DNA from 3 places in the Klebsiella quasipneumoniae subsp. quasipneumoniae genome. Region 1 is predicted to be linked to each of the others. Evidence: predicted binding sites of a transcription regulator. Region 1 holds the regulator's gene; each other region holds the start of a gene.
The links. The regulator Fur, encoded in region 1, represses iron uptake genes when iron is present. The targets are predictions, from matches to a motif close to ATAATAATGAGAACNACTATCAA.
Positions count from the first base shown of each region.

Region 2: LGM20_RS07060 (Nramp family divalent metal transporter) is a predicted target of Fur. The motif match lies at 2,871-2,893, and genes of this name have one in related genera.
Region 3: exbB (tol-pal system-associated acyl-CoA thioesterase) is a predicted target of Fur. The motif match lies at 4,458-4,480, and genes of this name have one in related genera.

Region 1 is NZ_CP084876.1:3,721,342-3,728,047, reverse strand. It holds gene tcuC (MFS transporter) at 1-151, opposite strand, end outside; gene tcuB (tricarballylate utilization 4Fe-4S protein TcuB) at 206-1,345, opposite strand; gene tcuA (FAD-dependent tricarballylate dehydrogenase TcuA) at 1,332-2,735, opposite strand; gene tcuR (tricarballylate utilization LysR family transcriptional regulator TcuR) at 2,833-3,759, opposite strand; gene fur (ferric iron uptake transcriptional regulator) at 3,887-4,339, opposite strand; gene fldA (flavodoxin FldA) at 4,631-5,161, opposite strand; gene ybfE (LexA regulated protein) at 5,313-5,606, opposite strand; gene ybfF (esterase) at 5,740-6,513, opposite strand; gene seqA (replication initiation negative regulator SeqA) at 6,697-6,706, shown strand, end outside.
Region 2 is NZ_CP084876.1:1,415,013-1,421,718, reverse strand. It holds gene mgrA (L-glyceraldehyde 3-phosphate reductase) at 48-1,040, shown strand; gene LGM20_RS07065 (DUF2502 domain-containing protein) at 1,171-1,530, shown strand; gene LGM20_RS07060 (Nramp family divalent metal transporter) at 1,588-2,829, opposite strand; gene nupC (nucleoside permease NupC) at 3,176-4,378, shown strand; gene LGM20_RS07050 (EAL domain-containing protein) at 4,427-6,598, opposite strand.
Region 3 is NZ_CP084876.1:747,967-754,672, reverse strand. It holds gene LGM20_RS03770 (DsbA family protein) at 1-274, shown strand, start outside; gene yghU (glutathione-dependent disulfide-bond oxidoreductase) at 322-1,188, shown strand; gene LGM20_RS03760 (DUF2623 family protein) at 1,224-1,511, opposite strand; gene yghX (YghX family hydrolase) at 1,590-2,477, opposite strand; gene LGM20_RS03750 (TIGR00645 family protein) at 2,598-3,092, opposite strand; gene exbD (TonB system transport protein ExbD) at 3,233-3,658, opposite strand; gene exbB (tol-pal system-associated acyl-CoA thioesterase) at 3,665-4,396, opposite strand; gene metC (cystathionine beta-lyase) at 4,647-5,834, shown strand; gene yghB (DedA family general envelope maintenance protein YghB) at 5,966-6,625, shown strand; gene LGM20_RS03725 (AraC family transcriptional regulator) at 6,675-6,706, opposite strand, start outside.

The DNA of each region.
Region 1 (6,706 bases):
CCGCGAACTCGCTCTCCGCCGGAAAGAAGGTGCGGGCGATATAGGTGGCGTAAAAGCCAAACAGGAAGAAGTCGAACTGTTCGAGAAAATTACCGCTGGTCACGCGGAGGATAGCGCCGACGGTGCCGGCGCGGGTGGGTTGTTGGGTCATAGGGGGTGATCTCCATTGTCTTTATCTTGTTGTTATCGGGTGCAGAGGGGCAGGTCAGTCGCCGGCGACGCCCGCCTGTTTTCCGCGGCGTTTCTCAATCGCCCACTTGAGTAACGCCGCACAGCGATAAAATCCGTGGGCAAATTTTCCATACGGCAGGGTTAAGAACAGGGCCATCACCACCCCGAGGTGGATGGCGAGCAGGACGCCCATCCACGAAGTATCCCGCCCCGCCAGCAGCGCCAGGCCGGTGAAGCTGGTCAGCAGCAGCAGCAGAATAAATCCGCGATCCATCGGTTTCTGCCGCGCGTCGCCGTGCAGCGGCGAGCGGCGCAGGTTCAGCCACAGCAGGCCCGCCGGGCCGACCAGCAGGCCGATGCCGCCGAGGGTACCGAGCAGCACCGGCAGGCTGAAGAACGGGTAGGGGGCTTCCTGGCCGGCGATATAGTGATAGCCCGTGGCCACCACGGTGGCGGCGAAACAGAGCATAAAGCCGTAGAAGGTGCAGTGGTGGAAACGGCGGCGCAGCAGGGTGAAGGCGTCATCGGCTTCGTTGCAGCCTTTCCCGTGGCCGCCGTCGAGATATTTCAGCGTCAGCGCATCATGGGATGCCTTCGCAATATCAATCGGTTGCGGCTGGCCCGGGGAGATCTCGCGCCAGAAGCGGATCACCCCGCTCATCAGTAAGCCAATCGCCAGCACAAAGACCGAACCAAACATCCACGCCAGCAGGTTATGGGGGAATATCTGGTAGAAGTCGCCCGCCAGCGGCGGATGGCGCAGCGAGCCTTTGAGCCCCATCGCCAGCAGCAGAAAGACAATCAGGCCGCCGACCAGCGCCAGCACGGTGGTCATGCCGGCCCGGCGGTACAGGCTGCCAAAGGCGGCGGGCTGGGCGTAGTGTTGATAGGTCTCGAGCCGGACTTCGGCCATCGCCTTCGGCACGTTAATGGCGAACTCGTGCGGTGGCGCATACTGGCAGGCATGCAGGCAAGCGCCGCAGTTATGGCACAGGTTAGCCAGATAGTTGATATCCGCCTTGCCAAAGGCCAGGCGCTGGGTCATCGCCGGGAACACGGCGCAAAACCCTTCGCAGTAGCGGCAGGCGTTACACACCTGCATCACCCGTTCGACTTCCGCCTCCGGCTCGGTGATGATCTGCGCGTCAATGATCAGCTTTTCAAGCGACTTCATGGTGTTTCTCCTGCTGCGCCGCCCGGGCGGCTTGCTGGCCGGCGATGCGGCCGAAGGTGGTGCCGATCGACATCCCGACGCCGGCGGTGTAGCCCTTGCCCAGCACGTTGCCGGCCATCATTTCCCCGGCGACGAACAGATTACGGCTAGGTTGACCGGCGAAATGGACGGCGGCGGTGTCGTCGACGTAGAGCCCGAGGTAGGTGAAGGTGATCCCCGGCCGCAGGGCGTAGCCGTAGTAAGGCGGCGTATCGATGGGGCGCGCCCAGTGGGTTTTCGCCGGCGTGAGGCCAGAGGTCGCGCAGTTATCCAGGCGGGTGTGATCGAACTGGCCCGGCGCGCAGGCGGCATTATAGTCGGCGATGGTTTGCGCTAACCGTTCGCCGTCCAGCCCCAGCTGGCGAGCCAGTTCCTCGATGGTATTGGCCTGAGCGCCGGGAAAGACGGGGGGCATAAAGTGGCCGATGGCTTTGCTGTCGATGATCGAGTAGCCGATCTGTCCAGGCTGGTGGGCGACCAGTCGGCCCCAGATGGCGTAGCGTTTAGGCCAGAAATCTTCCCCCTCATCATAAAAGCGCACGGCATCGCGGTTGACCACCACCCCCAGCGAAACGCAGTCGACGCGGGTGCAGATCCCGCCGTCATAGAGCGGCGCCCGGGCGTCAATGGCGACGCAGTGGGACTGGGAAGGATCGCCGATGATATCGGCCCCGGCGTCGATCATAAACTTGAGCAGCACCCCCTGGTTGAAGCGCGTGCCGCGGATGAGAAAGTTATCGGCGGGCCATTCGCCGCGGTCATTTTGCCCCCAGGCCTCGCGCAGCCACTCGCGGTTGGATTCAAATCCGCCGGCGGCGAGGACGCAGCTTCTCGCGACAATCCGTTCCTCGCCCGCCAGCGCGGCGACAAATTCACCGTTGCGCAGTTCCAGAGCCTGCACCGGCGTGTTGTAGCGGATCTGCACCCCCATCCGCTCTGCGCTGCGGTAATAGGCATTGACCAGCGCTTTGCCGCCGCCCATAAAAAAGGCGTTGGTGCGGGCCACGTGCAGGGCGCCGGAGAGCGGCGGCTGAAAGTTAACCCCGTGCTGACGCATCCAGTCCCGGCACTGTGACGAGGTGCGGATCACCAGCCGGGCCAGCGCTTCGTTGGTGTTCCCTTCGGTGACGCGCAGCAGATCCTGCCAGTACTCCTCTTCCGGATAGCTGTCGACCAGCACGTCCTGCGGCGCATCGTGCATACAGCGCAGGTTACGCGTGTGCTGCGAATTGCCGCCTCGCCACTCCCGCGGCGCCGCCTCCAGCAGCAGCACCGAGGCGCCGGCTTCCCGGGCGGTTAAGGCGGCGCATAGCGCGGCATTGCCGCCGCCAATGACCAGTACATCCACCATTATCGGCTCCCTTACAATTTAATGGATTGTTAAATTTGTAATGGGAATGTAGGCGGTAACGGCGACGGGGCGCTATGGCGTAACGCTAAAGAGGGGTTTAGTTAACGTAAAGGGTGGCGCCTGGCCAGCGATCGGACTCCACCAGCTGGCGCATGACTTTGCTTAGTATGACCCGTGCCGCAAGGCCTGCCGGGGTGAGCTCATCATCCGACAGGCTGACCAGAAAGTTGGGGCGGCTGAGGACCGGATTAGCGATGCCGATCACCCTCAGCGCCTGATGGTCGAGATGGGAAATAGCGGCCCCGGGCTGCAGAGTGGCGCCCAGTCCGCTGCGCACGGCCTGCATCAGCAGGGCCAGACCGTCAATGTCCGCCACCACCTCAACGCTGAGGCTGTGCTGCTGGCAAACCGCCTCCAGCCTGCCGCGCAGGCCGTGGCCCTGGCTTGGCATAATCAGCGGCAGGGTGGTGAGCTGGTCAGGGGAAACAGGGTCATCCGGCAGCGAGGCCAACAGCGCATGGGTGCCAATCAGGAACAGGCGCTCTTCGAGCACCGGTCTGGCGCTCCAGCGCAGGATCTTCTCCTGCTGGAAGACGATGGCTAAATCCAGCTGGCGGGTGTTGATCATCCGCTCCAGATTCCCGGAGAGGCTTTCCACCAGGTGCAGGCGGACGTCGGGGTAGCTCTCGCGCATCGCGTTGATGAACGGTACGCCAAGAACGGAGGCGGTGCTGGGGGCCATGCCGACGCTGACGTGGCCCGACAGCCGCGCCTCGCGGGCGGCGAGGATGGCATCATCGGCATGACGCAGCGCCAGCTGCGCCTGTGAGTAGAAAGCGAGGCCCGCGCTGGTGGGCGTCACGCCGCGAGAGGTTCGCTGCAGGAGGCGAATGGACAGCTCATTTTCCAGACGCGCGATCTGCTGGCTGAGCGCCGAGACGCCGATATTCAGATCGAGCGCGGCGCGGCCCATGCTGCCGGTTTCAACAATGCGCGTAAAATAGCGTAGCTGGCGAAGTTCCATATCAACTCTCCGGACAAAGCGGGGACTCGCGAGGGTCGCCGCCGGGACGTGAGCGGGAAGCGCGGCAGAAGCGCCCATAAAAAAGCCAACCGGCTGGTTGGCTTTTCAGAGCAGGCGAAGCAGGGAATTACTTTTCCACTGCGTCGTGGGCGTGTTCGTCCTCGCGGCAATCACCTTCCGCACAGTGACCGTACAGATACAGACTGTGGTTGGTCAGGCGGATGCCGTGACGGGAAGCGATTTCACGCTGGCGCGCTTCGATAGAGTCATCACTGAATTCGATCACTTTGCCGCAGTCGAGGCAGATCAGGTGATCGTGGTGATGCTGCTGGGTCAGTTCGAAAACGGATTTACCGCCTTCAAAATTATGACGAGTCACGATACCGGCGTCATCAAACTGGTTGAGGACGCGGTAAACGGTCGCCAGACCAATCTCTTCGCCCATGTCGATCAGGCGTTTATATAAGTCTTCCGCACTGACATGATGGTTATCCGGTTCCTGCAGCACTTCAAGGATTTTCAGTCGAGGAAGTGTGACTTTCAGGCCAGCCTTCTTTAATGCGGTATTGTTGTCAGTCATGCGGAATCTGTCCTGTTGCTAAACGATCTACTTCCTTCAACGGAAGTCATACAGAAATTAACCCGACGTAATGCGTCTCATTATAGAACTGCCACTGGTAAATGAAAACTGCAAGCATCGGGCCTGGTTTGCTGTCAAAAACGAGGCACCAGCTACAAACTGCGTCACGTGCCTCGTAGAATCAGAGGACATTGTACAGATATGTGATTAAAAGTTAAAAACTTGTAGCTATTAGTTTGATTGCTTTTGTCTATTAATACGACGCAACTCAACGATTGCGCCGCTTAATTATCAGGCGTTTTTGATTTCTTCGAGGTGCAGCTCTTCAGCCACCTGCTTCACCCACTTCTCAACGCGCTCGTTGGTCAGTTCCGGCTGACGGTCTTCATCAATGGCGAGGCCGACGAAGTGGTCGTCATCCGCCAGGCCTTTGGAGGCCTCGAAGTGATAGCCGGCAGTCGGCCAGTGGCCAACGATGGTCGCGCCGCGCGGCTCAATGATGTCGCGGATGGTGCCCAGCGCATCGCAGAAGTACTCTGCGTAGTCTTCCTGGTCGCCGCAGCCGAACAGCGCCACCAGCTTGCCGTTAAAGTCGATCTCTTCCAGCGTCGGGAAGAAGTCGTCCCAGTCACACTGGGCTTCACCGTAGTACCAGGTCGGGATGCCGAGCAGCAGGATGTCGTGGGCTTCCAGATCTTCTTTGCTGCTTTTGGCAATGTCGTGAACATCAGCAACATCTTTACCAAGCTGCTTTTGAATCATTTTTGCAATATTTTCGGTGTTGCCGGTGTCGCTGCCAAAAAAGATGCCGATGATTGCCATGAGTAAAATAACCTCTTGAAACTTAAATGATGTGGTAGGGACGCGATGCCCACAGATAACGGCAATCATAGCAGAACAGGCAAGGACGCGGAAACAGCAATCACGCCCGACTGCACACTCTGCTACATGAATGCGGATTTTTCGCGGAAAGTTAGACTTTTCCCTGGCTGCGCAGGGCGGTTAATTGCGTCATCAGCATCTCTTCGATGAGATCGCTGCGGCTCATATTACGCGCTTCCGCCAGTTCGTTAAGGGCATCGACCGCGTCGGCGTTGAGCTTTAGCTCCACGCGCTTCAGCCCGCGCACTTTATCGCGTTTCAGCTGATTACGTTTGTTGATGCGCAGTTGTTCATCGCGCGACAGCGGATTGGTTTTTGGTCTTCCCGGGCGACGCTCGTTTGCGAACAAATCTAATGTCGTACGGTCCGTTTGTTCTTTTGCCATGATTCTGAGTGACTTCGGGGAAACAAGCTGCCGGGCTCTAGCCGGCGCAGATAGCGCGCCATCATACATCAGGCGAACGGCTGCGCCAACGACCGCGGGCATTCTGCGGCGCGGTCGGGCATATTTTAGCCAATCAGGCGCCAATGCTCGTGAGATAGCGGCGGATCGCGCGCAACACCGCTTCGGGTTTCTCGGCATGGACCCAGTGTCCGGCGCCGGCGATGACGTGGGCCCGGGCCTGCGGGAACTGGGCCAGCAGCGCGTCGCGGTAGGCGTCGGTCACGTAGGGTGAGTTGCCGCCGGGAATAAACTGCGTCGGGTGCGGCCAGGCCGGTATGGTTTCCCAGCCGACGATATGCGGGTACTGGTCCCACAGCACCGGGACGTTGAAGCGCCAGTCGCCGTCGACGAAAGATTTCAGCAGGAACTGAATCACTCCCTCTTCCTGCAGATGCTCGCGCATCACCTGCGCCGCCTGCTGGCGGGTGCTGGCGGCGGATTCGCTGACGGCGCGGATAGCGGCGAAGATCTCATCATGGCGGCGAACATGATAATCCACCGGGGCGATATCGATCGCCACCAGACCGTTGATGCGCTCCGGCGCCAGGGCGGTCAGCGCCATCACCGCTTTGCCGCCCATCGAATGGCCGATAAAGGTGGCGCGCTCAATCTGGTGCGCGTCGAGCGTATCGCGCAGATCCTGCGCCATCGCGGGGTAGGTCATCTCTGGCGACCGCGGCGACAAACCGTGGTTGCGCATATCGACCTGCAGAATATCGTGGTCGGCGACCAGGTCGCGGGCGAGGATGCCCAGGTTGTCCAGGCTGCCAAACAGACCGTGGACCAGCACGATCGGGGAGTGGTTGTGCGGATTCTGTGCAGATTGCGCTCGGCTATTTAATTTCATGGCAAAGTTCTTTTTTTCGCTCCGTCGGGTTAGGGTATTATGTTGGACATTCTGCCATCCGGCTGCAAGACCCAGAAGTTTTCTGAGTTTTACCGCCATCCTGGTTTGACGCTATCCGCGGTTGGGATTTGTACTTATAATCCCAACGATTTGTATTCAGAAAAGATATCGCACTGGATTAAGATGAAAACAA
Region 2 (6,706 bases), 2.3 Mb from region 1:
TGATTAGTGTAAACGTATACACACCCTGTTTTATCTGCGGAGGAAGAATGGTTTACCAGGCAAGTACCACGCGATATCAAACGATGGCCTATCGTCGCTGCGGCCGCAGCGGCCTTCAGCTGCCGGCAATTTCTCTCGGTCTGTGGCATAACTTTGGCGATGAAACGCGGGTGGAAACCAGCCGGCAGATGCTCCAGCACGCATTTGACCTCGGCATTACCCATTTCGACCTGGCCAACAACTATGGGCCGCCGCCGGGCTCGGCGGAGAGCAATTTTGGCCGCATCCTCAAAGAGGCGCTCCTGCCCTATCGCGATGAGTTGATCATCTCCACCAAGGCGGGCTACACAATGTGGGACGGCCCTTACGGCGACTGGGGTTCACGCAAATATCTGGTGGCCAGCCTTAACCAGAGCCTGCAGCGCATGGGGCTGGAATATGTCGATATTTTTTATCATCACCGCCCGGACCCGGAAACACCGCTGACGGAAACGATGCGCGCGCTTGATCACCTTGTCCGCCAGGGTAAAGCGCTGTACGTCGGCATCTCCAACTATCCGCTGGCCCAGGCGCGGGAGGCGGTGAAGATCCTTAACGATCTCGGCACCCCCTGCGTCATTCACCAGCCCCGCTACTCCATGTTTGAACGCGGCGTGGAAGAGGGGCTGCTGGATTTTTTGCAGACGGAAGGGGTGGGAAGTATAGCGTTTTCACCGCTGGCCGGCGGACAGCTCACCGACCGCTATCTCAACGGCATTCCGGCAGACTCACGTGCCGCCAGCAGCAGTCGTTTTCTGCAGCCGGAGCAGCTGACCAGCGCCAGATTAGAAAAAATTCGTCAGCTGAATACGCTGGCGGAAGCACGCGGGCAGAAGCTGTCGCAGATGGCGCTGGCCTGGGTGCTGCGTGAGGAGAAAGTCACCTCCGTACTGATCGGCGCCAGCAAAACCGCCCAGCTGGATGACGCTGTCGGAATGCTGAAACATCGTCATTTCAGCGCCGAAGAGTGCGCCGCGATTGATGCCATCCTGGCGCTGTAAAGCAAATGTTACTTTAGCAAAAAGTGCTCTTTTCTGTGCTTTCGGAGTTCGTCCGATGCGATAGGTCTTTACCGGCCCGTAATATCACGTTAACAGGCCGCTTAGGGCCCCGATCGTGAAGGAGAAGAGTATGTTCAGGTCACTGATTCTGGCAGCAGTACTGCTGGCCGCAGCGCCATTAGTCGCTAACGCTGGTGAAATCACCCTGTTGCCATCGATAAAATTACAAATTGGCGATCGTGACAATTACGGTAACTACTGGGACGGTGGCAGCTGGCGCGACCGTGATTACTGGCGTCGTCACTATGAATGGCGTGATAACCGTTGGCATCGTCATGACAACGGCTGGCACAAAGGCTGGTACAAAGGCAGAGATAAAGCCTGGGAGCGCGGCTATCGCGCGGGCTGGAGCGACCGCGACGATCGCCGCGGCGGCTGGGGACGTGGTCCCGGCGGGCGCGGTCACGGTCATGGACATGGCCATCACTAACAGACGAAAAGGGGAGCCCATCGGCTCCCCTTCGCTTTATTCCGCATCAGGAGGCCATTAATCCACCCCGAGCAGCGATCCCACAATTAACCAGCCGTTCAGGCTCACCACAATCGCGACTATCGCCCAGCCGATGCCTCTCACCCAGCGGGTATTCACCAGGTCTCCCATTAGCTTTGCATTGCTGGTAAATATCAGCAGCGGTACCAGGGCAAGCGCAATACCAAAGCTCAGCAACACCTGACTCATCACCAGGATGCGCGTTGGATCCAGCCCCAGCAGAATGACGACAAACGACGGCAGCATAGTGACCGCCCGGCGAAACCACAGCGGAATATGAAAGCGAATGAAGCCCTGCATGACCACCTGACCTGCGAGAGTCCCCACCACCGTCGATGATAAACCTGCAGCGACCAGGCTGAGGCCAAAGATGGTCGCCGCCGCATGGCTCAGCAGCGGCTCCAGCGTTCTGTAAGCCTGATCAAGATCGGCGACGCCGGTATGGCCATTGAAATGGAATGCCGCCGCGGCGGTCGCCATCATCGCCAGGTTGACGAACCCGGCAATGGTCATGGCGATCGCCACATCCCAGCGGGTCGCGTTATAGCGCTCTTTTCGCGTCCCGCCGTGCAGGTGCTGGGTAAGCGAGGAGTGTAAGTAGATCACGTGCGGCATAATGGTGGCCCCCAGCACCCCGGCGGCTAAGAATACCGCCTCGCCGTTGGGCAGCGTAGGGATCGCCAGCCCTTTGGTCAGGGGAGCCAGCGCGGGCTGGGAAAAGATCAACTCAACGACATAGGCGACGGCAACAAACAGCAGCAAGCCGCCAATCACCTTCTCCAGCGGTTTTTGTCCGCGCCGCTGCAGCATCAGGATCAGGAAGGTCGCCACCCCGGTCAGCACCGCCCCTTGCAGAAGCGATACGCCCAGCACCAGCTTAAAGCCAATCGCAGCGCCGATAAATTCGGCCAGGTCGGTGGCCATGGCGATGATTTCCGCCTGCACCCAGTAAAACCACACTACCGGGCGCGGGTAATGGTCGCGGATCTGCTCGGCCAGGTTTTTACCGGTGGCAATGCCGAGTTTGGCAGAGAGCACCTGGATCAGCATTGCCATCAGGTTGGCCCATACCACCACCCACAGCAGCTGATAGCCAAAGCTGGCGCCAGCCTGAATATTCGTGGCGAAATTACCCGGATCGATATAGCCAATGGCAGCGACGAAAGCTGGCCCCATTAAGGCGAGCTTCACCTTGCGCGCGGCGCGACTACTGCTATTCTCAACGCGACTGCTAGTCATCTTCTGCCTCTGGAAATATAGCCTTTGCTATGTTTCATGCTATCAAAATGCGAATGATTATCAAGTTCATTTAGAATGGAGATAATGATTGCTGTGATAGGAGGGAACAATTGCTGGCCGGAAATGAAAAACGGGCGTCAGTAAACCCGATCGCGCCCGCTATTAAGAGTAGTACAAGAATGCAACTTTTAAAACCTTTACGTAACATAACAAAAGTGGATGTTTGATCACTATTTTTGCCATTGGTCACAGTTCCTTGCAATAGTGTGCAATTGATCTCGTTTTCTTTAAAGCCGTTGCATAGAATGTGCACGGAAATTTAACCTGCCTCATATTTGGAGCAACTATGGACCGCGTCTTGCATTTTGTCCTCGCGATCGTTGTGGTGGCTATACTGGCCCTGTTGGTCAGTCATGACCGTAAAAAGATCCGTATTCGTTATGTTGTTCAACTGCTTGTCATTGAAGTCCTGCTGGCCTGGTTCTTCCTGAACTCCGATATTGGTCTGGGTTTTGTGAAAGGCTTCTCCGAGATGTTTGAAAAACTTCTCGGCTTTGCCAACGAAGGGACAAACTTCGTGTTCGGCAGCATGAACGACAAAGGTCTGGCCTTCTTCTTCCTTAAGGTTCTGTGCCCTATCGTCTTCATTTCCGCGTTGATCGGTATTTTGCAGCATATTCGCATCCTGCCGATTGTTATTCGCGCCATCGGTACCGTGCTGTCGAAAATCAACGGCATGGGCAAGCTGGAGTCCTTCAACGCCGTCAGCTCGCTGATCCTCGGCCAGTCGGAAAACTTTATTGCCTATAAAGATATTCTCGGCAAAATGTCGCGCAACCGTATGTACACCATGGCGGCGACCGCGATGTCCACCGTATCGATGTCCATCGTTGGCGCATACATGACCATGCTGCAGCCGAAGTACGTCGTCGCGGCGCTGGTACTCAACATGTTCAGCACCTTTATCGTTCTGTCGTTGATTAACCCGTACCGTGTGGAAGAGAGTGAAGAAAATCTGCAGATGTCGAATCTGCACGAAGGTCAAAGCTTCTTCGAGATGCTGGGCGAGTACATTCTGGCGGGCTTTAAAGTCGCGATTATCGTGGCGGCGATGCTGATCGGCTTCATCGCGCTGATCTCCGCGCTGAACGCCCTGTTCGCCACTGTGACCGGCTGGTTCGGCTACAGCATCTCCTTCCAGGGGATCCTTGGCTATATCTTCTACCCGGTCGCCTGGGTGATGGGCGTGCCGGCAAGCGAAGCGCTGCAGGTGGGCAGTATTATGGCTACCAAGCTGGTCTCCAATGAATTCGTCGCCATGATGGATCTGCAGAAAATCGCCTCGACGCTCTCCCCGCGCGCGGAAGGCATTATCTCTATCTTCCTGGTCTCCTTCGCCAACTTCTCGTCTATCGGCATCATCGCCGGGGCGATCAAAGGTCTGAACGAAGAACAGGGCAACGTGGTTTCTCGCTTCGGTCTGAAGCTGGTTTACGGCTCCACGCTGGTCAGCGTCCTGTCTGCTTCTATTGCGGCTCTGGTTCTGTAACAGGCGCCAGTCATCTGAGCCGGGCGATGCCCGGCTTTTTTTTACCCGTCATTCGCCCAGCGGCTGAGGCTTGCCCACCAGGTAGCCCTGCAGATAATTCACCCCCAGCTCCAGCAAGCGCGCTTTTTGCGGTTCGCTTTCGACATATTCCGCCACCACGCTCATCTGTTTCGCCCGCGCCATCTCGACAATCGATTTCACCATAATGGCGTCCAGCGGGTCAGTGAGGATGTCGCGGACGAAGCAGCCGTCAATCTTGATGATATCGGCCTGGAGATGCTTCAGTCGTTCATAGTTCGCATATCCGGTGCCAAAGTCATCAATGGCGATGGCGCAGCCAAACGCGCGCAGCGCTTCAAGATTTTGCCGGCTGATGTCGGCATTGGAAAAGGCCTGCTCTTCAGTGACTTCAATAGTGATAAGGTCTGGTGAGACCGCATAGCGTTGAAACAGCGCGATAATCTGCGCGGCGCTATCCTTTTGCATCAGGGTCGCAGGCAGCAGATTGACCGAGAATCGCTGGCCAGCGTGCTGATGAAGCACGCTGAACAAGGTCTCCAGCACCAGCATGTCGAAACGTTGGCTGAGGTTAAATTGCACAATCAACGGGATAAACTGATCGGGCATAATGACGCTATCGCCACAGCGCATCCGGGTGAGGATCTCATGATATCCCTCCCCTTCCCTGTTCTGAATCGGTTGCGCATAGAGCATGAGCGCCCGCTCTTTGAGCACCTGCTTGACGCGCATGAGGAGGCGCACCTGCTCGGTGGTTTGATCCACCACCAGCTCCTGCTCCTCATCCAGCGCCAGCACCCGACGTTCGCTGCCCGCCTGTTCGGAAAGCCAGCTTAGCTGACCCAGCATCTGGTGAAGTCCCTCGCGCTGACCGTCGTCGCGGCCCCAGGCCGCGCCAAACTCCAGATCCAGCGGCTGATTGTGCCAGCTGAATTTTTTGTGGTTGAGAACCGCGACCATATGGTGCAAACGGGATGAGGGTTCCGGTCCATCAAGCACGAGGATCAGTTCGCTGCCCGGCACCTGGAAAACTTTATCCGCCGCCCCCAGCAGCGGTTGCAGCGCCCGAATAATCTGCCGTTTACAGTCCACCCCCATCATCAGGCCATAATGCCTGCTGAGAAAGTCGAGATTATGAATACGCAGGCTGCAGATAACCTGCTGCGGACAGCTTTGTAAATGGCTCTCCAGCGCGCGCAGGTTAGGCAAGCCAGTCAGCGGATCTTCTTCCGCCTGACTACGCCAGCGGCGTTTATTGCGATCGCTGCGGGCATAGGTGTCTGCCATATAAAACAAACAGATAGTAAAGGAGATTAACACTGAGAGCACAAAGGATAATGAATACTCGCTTTGGACGCCCTGGAGAAAGTTTTTGTTATACACCACCAGTAAAAAAGCCGAAACCGACCATGAAATACGCAGCAGCGCATGACCAATCCGGCTAATCCCGATAAAGTAGACGATAAAAATCACCGGAACTAAATAACCGGCAATAAATTCAGACTGATACGGCGCACACAATAGCGTTAATATCACCGCCAGCGCAATAAACCAATATAGCGTAAAGGAACGATATTTTGCTGCCAGCCACGGTAAACATTCCTGCCGCCAGAATCGTCGAGCGTAGCGTGGATTGATAATCATCCGCATTGGATAATATAAAAAGGTGGTAAAAATTAATGCTGCGCTAATTAAACTTTGAATATCTATTACGGTGTAAATCAACGGCATACTACCAAAATAGCTGGTAATAGATAGGGGAAACGCAAAATATTGTCCGGCGAGGTACATGGTGATTTTCAGCAGCACCGGCGCGAAGAACCCACCCCAGAAGATCCGCGCCCCCATATGTTTCGCCGTTGGACCACAGCGCCAGCGCTTACCCACCATCAGTCTTAGAATAGCGCAGGAGACGAACACCGCAAACAGCTGACAAAAGAGTAAGATAAACGCCTGCGGTAGCGTTAATTTAATAATCAAGCTATTGGTAATGGCAAATGCGAGAATTAATGGCGCAATCGCATAGCGACCAAAGATAAAAATAACAGAAAACATTACGCTGATTGGCAGCCAGGCAATATAAATAAGATTGCCATCAATAACCGTTTGCGGTGAAATAAAACGAGCCAGCGGAATAGCGACTAAACAGACGATAAAGGCCAACAGAGTTTTTTTGATATTAATGTTAATTTTATCAACCATTATTGTTAATTAAAACTCCGGCAACCTCATTACGCTTAATGGGGGAAATGTTATGTTGCTTATTTAGGGCAAGCAAGGTGAATTATCAGGAAAAAGTCTGAAATTACT
Region 3 (6,706 bases), 2.4 Mb from region 1:
TCGGGAAGAGTTTGAATTTACCGATCACTGCAGCGGGCCGAACATGAACGCCACGCCGCAGCAAATCATTGAACGCATTGAGCGCTACAGTCACGTCCTGCTGGGAGCCGCCTTTGCCCGCCCGGAGCTGCAGGACGTGATCAAGTGGCACAGCAAATATGCCCGCCAGAACGGCATCCATGTCTCGCCGACCTTTATGGTCAATGGTCTGGTGCAGCCGGATCTGGGCAGCGGCGATGATGTCAGCGTGTGGGCCGCGCGGATTATGGCCTGAGGTCACCTGCTACACTTTTTGTACATCCACGAAAAAGGCAAACCAGCATGTCAGAGCAAAACTACCAGCCACCAAAGGTGTGGGAATGGAAGCAAAACAGCGGCGGCGCGTTCGCCAACATCAACCGTCCCGTTTCCGGCGCGACTCATGAACGCGTCCTGCCGGTGGGAACCCATCCGCTCCAGCTATACTCACTTGGCACGCCCAACGGCCAGAAGGTGACGATCATGCTGGAGGAGCTGCTGGCGCTGGGCGTCAGCGGCGCGGAGTACGACGCCTGGCTGATACGCATTGGCGAAGGCGATCAGTTTTCCAGCGGCTTTGTCGGCATCAACCCGAACTCGAAGATCCCGGCGCTGAGCGATCACTCCACCACGCCGCCCACCCGAGTATTCGAATCCGGCAACATTCTTCTCTATCTGGCGGAAAAATTTGGCTTCTTCCTGCCGAAGGATCCCGCCGGCCGCACTGAAACCCTTAACTGGCTGTTCTGGCTGCAGGGCGCCGCGCCCTTCCTCGGCGGCGGCTTCGGCCACTTCTATAACTATGCGCCGGTGAAGATCGAGTACGCGATCGATCGCTTTACCATGGAAGCCAAACGCCAGCTCGACGTGCTGGACAAACAGCTCGCCCGCGGTCGCTATGTGGCCGGCGAGGAGTATACCATCGCCGATATGGCGGTCTGGCCATGGTATGGCAACGTGGTGCTGGGCAATGTCTATAACGCGGCGGAGTTCCTCGACGCCGGGAGCTACACCAACGTGCTGCGCTGGGCGCAGGATGTCGGCAACCGCCCCGCCGTCAAGCGCGGACGCATCGTTAACCGCACCAACGGCCCGCTCAATGAGCAGCTGCATGAGCGCCACGACGCCCGCGACTTTGACACCCAAACGGAAGATAAGCGCCAGGCGTAGCGCGCTGACCCACCGGAGGCGCCCGCCTCCGGTTGTTAGCTTTCCAGCCGATAGCCCGCCATAAAGTAGCGCATCGCGGTCGAGGAACCACTCTCTTTGAAGAAGTCCATCACCATATCTCTGTCAAGGCCATAGCGACGGGTCAGGATCCCCGCCTCCCACGCGCTGAGCTGGCGGTCGCCGGTTTTTTCAAACATGCGGTGCGAGTAACCAAGCACAAACCCGCGTTTATAGTCGGCGCAAAAATTCGCCGCATGCGCGGCGGTATCAGCATAGGATGCCTGTAGCCCCGCCATTAAGCCTTTGCCAAAATGATTTTCCATCAAGCTCTCCCAATCGTTATATAATAAATTATATAGCGTTTTTTTGAGCGAGCGGTAGCGCTATTTATGACGTTTGCGCTAGCGTAAATACTTATCAAACCATGCCAGCGTGCGTTGCCAGGCCAGGTCCGCCGCAGCCCGATCGTAGCGCGGCGTAGAATCATTATGAAAGCCGTGATTCACGCCCTGGTAGAGATAGGCCTCATAGACTTTATGGTGTTCCTTCAACGCCTGTTGATAGGCGGGCCAACCTTCATTAATGCCGCTATCGAGTCCGGCGTAATGCAGCAGCAGCGGCGCTTTAATTTTATCGACCTCCTTCAGCGGCGGCTGGCGGCCGTAAAACGGCACCGCGCAGGCTAGCTCCGGGATCGCCACCGCCGCCGCGTTGCTGACGCCGCCGCCGTAACAAAACCCGGTGATACCGACCTTCCCCGTCGCCTGCGGATGCTTCGCCATAAACGCGACCGCGGCAAAAAAGTCATTCATCAGCTTCACGGGATCGACTTTCTGCTGCAGCGCACGGCCTTCATCATCATTCCCCGGATAGCCGCCAACGGAGCTCAGGCCATCCGGCGCCAGCGCGATATACCCCGCTTTCGCCACCCGCCGGGCGACGTCTTCAATATAGGGATTCAGGCCGCGGTTCTCATGCACCACCACCACGGCGGGCGCTTTGTCGGCTATTTTCGTCGGCGTCACCAGGTAAGCCCGCACTTCGCCGTGGCCGTCAGGAGAGGGATAATGAATATACTCCGGGCGGATATCCGGGTCGGTGAACGGTACCTGCTCTGCCAGGGCATAGTCGGGCTTCAGCAGATTAAACAGCGCCAGCGCGGTCATCCCGCCGACGGTATATTTCCCCGCCAGCTGGAGAAACTCGCGTTTGCTGATTTTGCCGTGGGCATAGTAGTCATAATACTCGAGCAGCTGCTGCGGGAAATCTTTGGCCGTTAATCGCGTCATCACCCTGCCTCCGTTGTTAAGCGCCCTTTAAGCAAAGCAGAAGCCCGGACATACGCCAGCGCAGAACAGCAGAAACGGGGAGAAACAGCCCAGCGGCTAACGCCGCCGGGAGAGAAAGGATCAGTGTTTCACTTTGGTCAGACGATCGAGGTAGCCCATCACAAAGGCCGACAGCACAAAGGTCAGATGGATGATGACATACCACATCAGCTTATTGTCCGGGACGTTTTTCGCATCCATAAACACCCGCAGCAGGTGAATAGAGGAGATCGCCACGATGGAGGCGGCAACCTTATTTTTCAGCGACGTCGCGTCCATTTTGCCCAGCCAGCTGAGTTTTTCTTTACCCTCGTTAATATCCAGCTGCGAGACAAAATTTTCATACCCGGAGAACATCACCATCACCAGCAAACCGCCCACCAGGGTCATATCCACCAGCGACAGCAGGGTCAGAATCATATCCGACTCACTGACGCTAAAAATATGCGGCAGTATGTGGAAGATCTCCTGAAAAAATTTGATGGTCAGCGCAATCAGACCGAGCGAGAGGCCAAAATAAACCGGCGCCAGCAGCCAGCGCGAGGCGTACATAGCATTTTCCAGAAAGCGTTCCATAAGATCCTGTCAGTTAACAAAAAGAAGCGACATTATATCTCAGACAGATAACGTGATGGCAACGCCAGGCCAACACTTCGCTGGCAGAGGACAATAAAAAAGGCCGGCGCGCGGCCAGCCTTTTCAGGAAAAGCATCGGGTTATTTGGCTTTGACGGTCTCTTCGCCCACCAGCCCGATCTTGAGATAGCCCGCCTGATGCAGGGTATCCATCACTTTCATCATCGTCTCGTAATCGACGGTTTTATCCGCGCGGAAGAAGACGGTGGTATCTTTTTTGCCGGCGGTCAGGCTATCCAGGGCGTTAATCATATTCGCTTCGGTCACCGGGTCGTTGCCGAGGAACATGCTCTTATCCGCCTTCACCGACAGGTAGATAGGTTTTTCCGGTCGCGGTTGCGGCTGGCTGGAGGAGGCCGGCAGATTGACCTTCACGTCGACCGTCGCCAGCGGCGCGGCTACCATGAAGATAATCAGCAGAACCAGCATGACGTCGATAAACGGCGTCACGTTGATCTCATGCATTTCGCCGTTATCGTCCAGATTTTCATTAAGACGCATCGCCATAGCCGATCAACCTACCCGTAATTTCTGCGCGCTGCGCACCGGCTTCACGCCGCTGGCGCTGAGGTCCAGGTCGCGGCTTTGCAGCAGGAGGACCTGAGCGGCGACGTCGCCGAGCGAGGCCTTATAGCTGCCGATCATGCGGGCGAAGATGTTATAGATGACCACCGCCGGGATGGCGGCGAACAGACCGATAGCTGTCGCCAGCAGCGCTTCCGCGATGCCCGGCGCCACCACCGCAAGGTTGGTGGTCTGGGTCTGGGCGATGCCGATAAAGCTGTTCATGATGCCCCAGACGGTGCCGAACAGGCCCACGAACGGCGAAATGGCGCCGATGGTGGCCAGATAGCCGTTGCCGCGCCCCATATGGCGACCGACGGCCGCGACGCGGCGCTCAAGGCGGAAACCGGTTCGTTCCTTGATGCCTTCATTGTCTTCGGCACCGGCGGAGAGTTCGAGTTCGTTCTGCGCTTCATTGATAAGCTGGGTGGTGAGGCTTTTCGCCTCAAAGGCGCTGGCGATATCGCTGGCCTGATCGAGAGAGCGGGCTTCCGCCAGCTGCTGCTGTTCACGTTTGAGGCGACGCTTGCTGGCGAGGATTTCCGCCCCTTTACCGAAGAAGATGGCCCAGGTGACGACCGACGCCAGAATCAGGCCAATCATCACCACCTTAACGACAATATCGGCATGATGATACATACCCCAAACGGAGAGATCCGCCTGCATCAAATTATTACCCACGCTCTATCTCCACGACGATAATCACAAAATCTGCCCACAATAATATCAAAACGACATCGAATTGATAGTGGTTCTCATTAGTATTTACACTGTGCAGCAAATCACGTTTATTTTCCTTGCGCTTACGCAGTAAAAAAGTGGCTAACCGCGGGCCTGGTAAAATTTTCGCCTGTATCGGCAGCGCGCTGGTACAGAAAAGAAGATTCATGCTAGTTTAGACGTCCAGACGTATAAAAACAGGTTCATCAACATGGCTGATAAACATCTTGATACCGCGCTGGTCAACGCCGGGCGGAGCAAAAAATATACCCAGGGCTCAGTGAACAGCGTGATCCAGCGCGCGTCATCGCTGGTTTTCGACACCGTAGAGGCCAAAAAGCACGCCACCCGCAATCGGGCCAACGGCGAGCTGTTCTACGGGCGTCGCGGCACCCTGACCCACTTCTCGCTGCAGGAAGCGATGTGCGAGCTGGAGGGCGGCGCCGGCTGCGCCCTCTTCCCCTGCGGCGCGGCCGCGGTGGCCAACACTATCCTGGCGTTTGTCGAGCAGGGCGACCATGTGCTGATGACCAATACCGCCTATGAGCCAAGCCAGGATTTTTGTACCAAAATTCTCGCCAAACTCGGCGTGACCACCAGCTGGTTCGATCCCTTAATCGGCGCCGATATTGCCCGTCTGGTTCGCCCTGAGACCCGCGTGGTGTTCCTGGAATCGCCCGGCTCCATCACTATGGAAGTGCACGATGTGCCGGCGATTGTCGCCGCCGTGCGTCAGGTCGCCCCGGAAGCGATTATCATGATCGATAACACCTGGGCGGCGGGGATCCTGTTCAAAGCGCTGGATTTTGGCATTGATATTTCTATTCAGGCAGGCACCAAATACCTGATCGGCCACTCCGACGCCATGGTCGGCACCGCGGTGGCGAACGCGCGCTGCTGGCCGCAGCTGCGTGAGAATGCCTATCTGATGGGGCAAATGTTGGACGCCGATACCGCCTATATGACCAGCCGCGGCCTGCGCACGCTGGGCGTCCGCCTGCGTCAGCATCATGAAAGCAGCCTGCGCATCGCCGAGTGGCTGGCGCAGCATCCGCAGGTGGCGCGGGTCAACCACCCCGCTCTGCCCGGCAGTAAAGGCCATGAGTTCTGGAAGCGCGATTTTACCGGCAGCAGCGGGCTGTTCTCGTTTGTGCTCAACAAGCGTCTCAACGACGCTGAACTGGCAGCGTATCTCGACAACTTCAGCCTCTTCAGCATGGCCTACTCGTGGGGCGGCTTTGAATCGCTGATTCTGGCCAATCAGCCGGAGCAAATCGCTCACATCCGACCGGATGCGGAAGTCGACTTCAGCGGCACGCTGATCCGTTTGCACATTGGTCTCGAAAATGTTGACGATCTGCAGGCGGATTTAGCAGCGGGCTTCGCGCGTATCGTGTAAAGTGACAGTCAGTGGCAACAATAGCGGACGCTTTTTATCGGAGCGGCCGCTTTTGTTGCGCCCGGGATCAAGGTGCTCGGGTCTCTTCAGGAGTACACTAGTCAACAATACGGTACCACTTAGGAAAGTCCATGGTTGTCATTCAAGAGATTGTCGCCGCGCTGTGGCAACATGATTTTGCCGCACTGGCGAACCCTCATGTTGTGGGCGTTGTATATCTGGTTATGTTCGCGACCCTGTTTCTGGAAAACGGGCTGCTGCCTGCCTCCTTTTTACCTGGAGACAGCCTGCTGCTGCTCGCCGGCGCGCTGATTGCTAAAGGCGTCATGGACTTTGTGCCCACTATCGCCATTCTGACCGCCGCCGCCAGCCTCGGCTGCTGGTTGAGCTATGTACAGGGGCGCTGGCTGGGCAATACGCAAACGGTGAAAGGCTGGCTGGCGCACCTGCCGCATAAGTACCATCAGCGCGCCACCTGCATGTTTGACCGCCACGGTCTGCTGGCGCTGCTCGCGGGCCGCTTTCTGGCATTTGTCCGTACCCTGTTGCCAACCATGGCGGGGATTTCCGGTCTGCCGAACCGCCGCTTCCAGTTCTTCAACTGGCTGAGCGCCCTGCTGTGGGTCGGCGTGGTCACGGGCCTCGGCTATGCGCTGAGCATGATCCCGTTCGTGAAGCGTCATGAAGATCAGGTGATGACCTGCCTGATGATCCTGCCAATTGCCCTGCTGCTGGCTGGCCTGCTCGGCACGCTGTTCGTGGTGATCAAAAAGAAATACTGCAGCGCCTGACGTCGACTGCCGGGGGGCTGCGCCCGCCCGGCCTGCTCCCTCCCCGGTATTACATTCCCTGCATCGTACGAATACGCGCGG